2 linked regions of the Azoarcus sp. KH32C genome follow. Each later gene encodes a partner of the first gene's protein in a complex. Links are inferred from orthologs where the notes say so. Each region holds a gene or a part of one and is shown in the gene's direction. Other genes may lie near its edges. The genes, in order: cgtA and ybiB.

The links.
Region 2: the proteins of cgtA (region 1) and ybiB are in contact, whole or in part, in a crystal structure (PDB 8BFT), measured with the Escherichia coli proteins. The link is inferred for Azoarcus sp. KH32C from one-to-one orthologs.

What each region holds. Positions count from the first base shown.
Region 1 is NC_020516.1:1,207,797-1,211,010, reverse strand. What follows is about bases 1-2,897. They hold cgtA (Obg family GTPase CgtA), read left to right. Parts: upstream 1-809; coding sequence 810-1,985; downstream 1,986-2,897. Other genes in these bases: proB (glutamate 5-kinase), read left to right, coding at 2,047-2,897; rpmA (50S ribosomal protein L27), read left to right, coding at 462-725; rplU (50S ribosomal protein L21), read left to right, coding at 128-439. Also shown: more of proB, read left to right, coding at 2,898-3,162; AZKH_RS05470 (HDOD domain-containing protein), read left to right, coding at 3,200-3,214. UniProt on the Escherichia coli protein: An essential GTPase which binds GTP, GDP and possibly (p)ppGpp with moderate affinity, with high nucleotide exchange rates and a fairly low GTP hydrolysis rate.
Region 2 is NC_020516.1:4,361,106-4,364,283, forward strand. Bases 187-3,047 are described here. They hold ybiB (DNA-binding protein YbiB), read left to right. Parts: upstream 187-1,087; coding sequence 1,088-2,008; downstream 2,009-3,047. Other genes in these bases: AZKH_RS19490 (2-hydroxy-3-oxopropionate reductase), read right to left, coding at 187-1,037; AZKH_RS19500 (pirin family protein), read right to left, coding at 2,126-3,019. In the rest of the region: AZKH_RS19485 (NAD(P)-dependent oxidoreductase), read right to left, coding at 1-150; more of AZKH_RS19490, read right to left, coding at 150-186; AZKH_RS19505 (FMN-dependent NADH-azoreductase), read right to left, coding at 3,056-3,178.

The sequences.
Region 1 (3,214 bases):
TCGCTGGGGATTTTTTTTCGACGCGACCCGCAAGACGCGCCTAAGCGCTGATTTTCTTGACGATTCTGGCGCCGGTGCTGTAAAGTGGGCGATTCTTCGCAACAAAACCATCAATTGGAGCAACACCATGTACGCGGTGATAAAAACCGGCGGCAAGCAGTATCGCGTCGCAGCCGGCGAAAAGATCAAGGTAGAACAGATACCGGCAGACGTGGGCTCCGAAATCACCATCGACCAGGTTCTCATGGTCGGCGAGGGCGAGTCGGTCAAGATCGGCACCCCGGTGGTTTCCGGCGCCGCTGTCAAGGCAACCGTGGTTTCCCACGGCCGTCACGACAAGGTCAAGATTTTCAAGATGCGCCGCCGTAAGCACTACCAGAAGCACCAAGGCCATCGCCAGAACTACACCGAGCTTCGCATCGAAGCGATCTCGGCCTAATTTGCCAAGGAGGTAATTCGTCATGGCACACAAAAAAGCTGGCGGTAGTTCCCGTAACGGCCGCGACTCAGAATCGAAACGACTTGGCGTCAAGCGCTACGGCGGCCAGTTCGTGCTCGCCGGCAACATCATCGTTCGCCAGCGCGGCACCGAATACCACCCGGGCGAAAACGTCGGCATCGGCAAGGACCACACGCTGTTCGCGCTGAAGGACGGCGTCGTCCAATTCACCGTGAAGGGCGCCCAGCGTCGCCGCACCGTCGTGATCGTACCCGAAGCCGCCTGATTTCCGGCGTCGAGGTTCGAAAAGCCCTATCCTTGCGGTAGGGCTTTTTTGTTTTTGCACAGGTTTGCCACGGGCACCCCAAACATGAAGTTCATTGACGAAGCGCGTATCGAGGTGATGGCCGGCGACGGCGGCAACGGCTCGGCGTCGTTCCGGCGCGAAAAGTTCGTGCCACGCGGCGGCCCCAACGGCGGCGACGGCGGACGCGGCGGCAGCATCTTTGCGCAGGCCGACCGCAACCTGAACACGCTGATCGACTACCGCTACACCCGAATGCACCGCGCCGACCGCGGCGAGAACGGCGGCACAAACGACTGCTACGGCAAGGGCGGCGAAGACATCGTCCTGCGCATGCCCGTCGGCACCGTCATTTCCGACTTCGAAACGGGCGAATTCGTCGCCGACCTGGATGTCGACGGCAAGCGCGTCATGATCGCGCGTGGCGGCAAGGGTGGGCTCGGCAACCTGCATTTCAAGTCGAGCGTCAATCGCGCGCCCCGCAAGCGCACCATGGGCGAGCCGGGCGAACGCCGCATGTTCAAGCTCGAACTGAAGGTACTCGCCGACGTCGGCCTGCTCGGCATGCCGAACGCGGGCAAATCGACCTTCATCCGCGCCGTCTCCGCTGCGCGGCCGAAAGTCGCCGACTACCCGTTCACGACGCTCGCGCCGAACCTCGGTGTCGTGCGCACCGACGAGAACCGCAGCTTCGTGATCGCCGACATTCCCGGACTGATCGAGGGTGCCGCAGAAGGCCACGGCCTGGGCCACCGCTTCCTGCGCCACCTGCAGCGCACGCGCGTGCTCTTGCACCTGGTCGACCTCGCCCCCTTCGACCCCGAAGCCGATCCGGTCCATGACGCCAAGGCCATCGTCGAGGAATTGCGCAAGTACGACGAATCGCTGTACCGCAAGCCGCGCTGGCTCGCGCTCAACAAGCTCGACCTGATTCCGGACGACGAGCGGGCCGAGCGCGTCGCGGCCTTCTTGGAAGCCTACGGCCCGGTCGAGCGCCACTTCGAAATCTCAGCGCTGACCGGCGACGGCACCAAGGGCCTCGTCTTCGCGCTGCAGGATTTCCTCGACGCCGATCGCGCCCAGGCAGAAATCGAACGTGCTGCGCTTGCGGCCGAGGAAGCCCGTCTCGCCGCGGAAGCCGACGCGCGCGCCGAAGCCGCTTACAAGGCCCGCCTGGAAGCCGCCCTCGCCGAGGACGACGACGTCGAAGACGGCGAAGACGAGCCGACCGCCCAATCCTGAGCAACTCCACGGCCTTGCGCCGTTCCCCTTCCCCGATAGCCCACGCTTGCCGTCCCAGATCATGAGAAACAAGATCCGCAACGCACGCCGCCTGGTGGTCAAGGTCGGCAGCGCCCTCGTCACCAACAACGGTGCCGGCCTGGACAAGGCGGCAATGGCCGACTGGGCGCGGCAGATCGCCGTGATGCGCGAGTCGGGCAAGCAGGTGGTACTCGTCTCCTCGGGCGCGATCGCCGCCGGCATCCAGCGCCTCGGATGGGCCAAACGCCCGCACGAGATGCACAAGCTGCAGGCAGCCGCGGCGGTCGGGCAGATGGGCCTCGTCGAAGCCTACGAGGAAGCCTTCTCGCGCCACGGGCTGCATACCGCGCAGATTCTGCTCACGCACGACGACCTGTCGGACCGCAAGCGTTATCTCAATGCCCGCTCGACGCTGACCACGCTGCTCGAACTCGGGGTCGTGCCGATCATCAACGAGAACGACACGATCGTCACCGACGAGATCAAGTTCGGCGACAACGACACGCTCGGCGCGCTCGTCGCGAACCTGATCGAAGCCGAGGCACTGATCATCCTGACCGACCAGAAGGGCCTCTTCACCGCGGATCCGCGTCGGGATCCGAGCGCGACGCTGGTCTCGGAAGGCCGTGCCGAAGATCGCACCTACGAGGCGATGGCGGGCGGGGCCGGGACCGGCATCAGCAAGGGCGGGATGATCACCAAGATCCGTGCGGCCCAACGCGCGGCTCGCAGCGGCGCCCACACCTGCATCGCGAGCGGCCACGAGGCCGACGCCATCGTCCGCCTCGGCCAGGGCGAATCGCTCGGCACCCTGCTCTACGCGACCAGCTCTCCGCTGCAGGCGCGCAAGCAGTGGCTCGCCGACCATCTGCAGCTCGCGGGCGACCTCGTCATCGACGATGGTGCGGTCACGGCCCTGCGCAGCGGCCGCAGCCTGCTCCCGGTCGGAGTGATCGAAGTGCGCGGAGACTTCGAACGCGGCTCCGCCGTCGCCTGCCGCACGACGGCTGGCGACGAGATCGGACGCGGGCTCGTCAACTACAGCAGCACCGAATGCCGCCGTGTGGCGCGCAAGCCCAGCGCCGAAATCGAGAAGCTCCTCGGCTACATCGACGAACCGGAACTGATCCATCGCGATAACATGGTGTTACGATAGGCGGCAGCCGGGCTGTGCCCGGTCTACGTCTACCGCCATGAATTCCTGCAAC
Region 2 (3,178 bases), 3.2 Mb from region 1 along the record:
AGGCGAGTCATGCACGACGGCACCGCTGTCGGCAAACGATGCCAGGCTCTCCGGGCGCCGCGCCCACAAGTGCAGGCGATGGCCGGCGCGCTGCAGGTGCTGCGCCATCGGGCGCCCCATCGCGCCCAGTCCGACGAAACCGACTTCCATCAGGCCTGCTCCTCCTCGCCGCCGCTCATCCGTTCGAGGAGCTTCAGCATCGCGATCGAGTCGTTCTCGCCGAGGCCGCTACCGACCATCGCGTTGAGCATCTGCGCGGTCGCGGCCGACGTCGGCAGCGCGAGGCCGAGGCGGTGCGCCTCTTCCATCACGATGCGCAGGTCCTTCTGGTGCATCCAGGCCTTGAAGCCGGGCTTGAAGTTGCGGTCGAGCATGCGTTGGCCGTGGTTTTCGAGCACGCGCGAATAGGCGAAGCCGCCGAGCAGCGCCTCGCGCACCTTCGCGGCATCGACGCCGCTCTTCTTCGCGAAGTTCATCGCCTCGGCCACCGCCGCGACCCCGACCCCGGTGAGGATCTGGTTGCACGCCTTCGCGACCTGGCCGGCCCCGCTCGCGCCGATCAGCGACACGGTCTTGCCCATCGCCTCGAATGCGGGCTTCACGCGCTCGAAGGCCGCGGCGTCGCCGCCGACCATGATGGTGAGGTTCGCATTGATCGCGCCGATCTCGCCGCCCGACACCGGCGCATCGAGCATCTCGATGCCGCGCGCCTTGAGCTTCGCGGCGATCGCCTGTGCGGCGGCCGGTGCGATCGTGCTCATGTCGACGAAGATCAGGCCGGGACGCGCCCCTTCGGCGAGGCCCTTCGGTCCGAGCGCGACCTGCTCGACGTCGGGCGCATCGGCGACCATGCTGATGACAACCTCCACGCGCGAGGCGAGCTCGGCGGCGCTCGCGCAGTCGCCGGCGCCCGCATCGAGCAGCGGCTGCATCGATTCGCGCCGGCGGCTCCATACATGCACCTTGTGCCCCGCTTTCATGAGGTTCAGCGCCATGGGGCGCCCCATCAGGCCGAGTCCGATGAATCCGACTTCCATTCTTGCAATCTCCTGTGGCTGGAACATGCATGGCGACGCATAATCGCGCCATGACCTACGCCCCCATCATCAAGGAAATCGGGCGCGGCGCCAAGGGCGCGCGCGACGTGGACGCCTCGCACGCGGAACAGCTTTTCGGCGACATGCTGGATGGCAAGGTGCCGGACCTGGAGCTCGGCGCCATCGTCATCGCGTTGCGCATCAAGAGCGAATCGCGCGACGAACTGCTCGGCTTCAAGCGCGCGATGGACGCCCGCTGCCCGCAGGTCGCGGTGCCGCCGGGGCCGCGTTGCGTGATCCTGCCGACCTACAACGGCGCCCGCCGCCAGGCGAACCTGATGCCGCTCGTCGCGCTGCTGCTCGCGCGCGAAGGCGTGCCGGTGCTGATCCAGGGGCGGCATGACTTCGAATCGCGCGTGAGCCCCTTCGAACTGCTCGCGGCGCTCGACATCCATCCGGCGCTCGGTGTCGGCGAAGCGCATCGCGAACTGACGGAAAAGCGCGTCGCCTGCCTGCGCCTCGATGAGCTGCTGCCTGGGCTGGACCGCCTGCTGAGCCTGCGCCTGCGGATGGGCGTGCGCGGCAGCGGGCATACGATGGCGAAGCTGGTCGATCCCTGCGTCGGGCGCAGCGTGCGGGTCGTCGCGGTGACGCACCCGGAGTACCTCGAACGCATGCACGAATTCCTCGTCGCGGACGGCGGCCGCGCGATGCTGATGCGCGGCACCGAGGGCGAGGCCTACGCGAATCCGCGCCGGCGTCCGGCGATTCAGGTGTTCCGGGAGGGCGTCGCGGACATCGCCTGGCCGGCGGAGGAAGGCGGCGCGCCGCCGCTGGAAGGATTGCCCGATGCGCCGGCGGTCGCCGAGAACGCGGCACTGATCCGCGCGATGCTCGCGGGCGACGTCGCCATACCGCAACCGATTCTGGACCAGGTCGCAACGCTCGTGCAGCTTGCGATGGAGTCTTGAAAGAAGAAACCTGCCGTCGGCATCCCGGCAGGAGAGGCTTCAACCACGGATGGATGTGGAGTGTTGGGGAGAATACTCTCCCGTAGTTGAAGCCTCTCCTGCCGGGACGACGCCGTGTCAGGAAGCGCTCGGAGCGAAACGTCCGTCGCGATAGTCCGCGACGGCCTGCAAAAGTTCCTCTTGCGTGTTCATTACGAAGGGGCCGTACTGGGCGATCGGCTCGCCGAGCGGACGGCCGGCAATCAGCAGCACGCGCGACGGCGCGGCGCCCCCTTCGATCACAACGCCGTCGGCGTCCGCCGCGTTGACCAGAATTGCCATGCGCTTTTCCGGCACGGTCTTGCCGGAAATCGACACCTCGCCGCGATACACATACGCAAAGGCGTTGTGCCCCGGGGGGATCGCCTGCGTGAAATTCGCGCCCGCAGGCAGGTGGATGTCGAGATACAGCGGTGCCGTCGCGTCGCGCGTCACCGCGCCGACGACGCCATGGCTGAGGCCTGCGATCACGGAGACCTCGACCCCGGTTTCCGTTCGAAAATCCGGCAGATCTGCTGCCGCAAAGTCGCGATACCACGGCGCGCACATCTTGTCCCGCCCCGGCAGGTTCAGCCACAGCTGAAAGCCTTCCATCACACCATCTTCCTGCTCGGGCATCTCCGAATGGATCAGGCCGCGCCCGGCGGTCATCCACTGCACGCCGCCGTTCTCGAGCAGGCCTTCGTGGCCGGCGTTGTCGCGATGGCGCATGCGGCCGGCGATCATGTAGGTGACGGTCTCGAAGCCGCGGTGCGGATGATCGGGAAAGCCCGCGAGATAGTCGCCCGGATTGTCGCTGCGGAAGGCATCGAGCATCAGGAAGGGGTCGAGCCGGCGCTGCAGCGGCTGGGTCAGCACGCGCGTGAGCTTGACGCCGGCACCGTCGGAGGTGGCCTGCCCGGCCACCAGACACTCGACGGCGCGCGGCTTCGCGACGCGTTCGGGCTGCTGGGTGTGGGACTTTTCGGACATGAGACCTTCCTCCATCGGTGGGTTATGCAGCTTCGATCAGGCGAACGCGGCCTCGATATCGCGTTGAGCTTCGGCGAAGGCCTGTTGTTCCGCTTCGGGGCCCATCGCCAGGCCTTCGGCGAAGGCGAAGCGCACGTCGGTCATGCCGAGGAAGCCGAG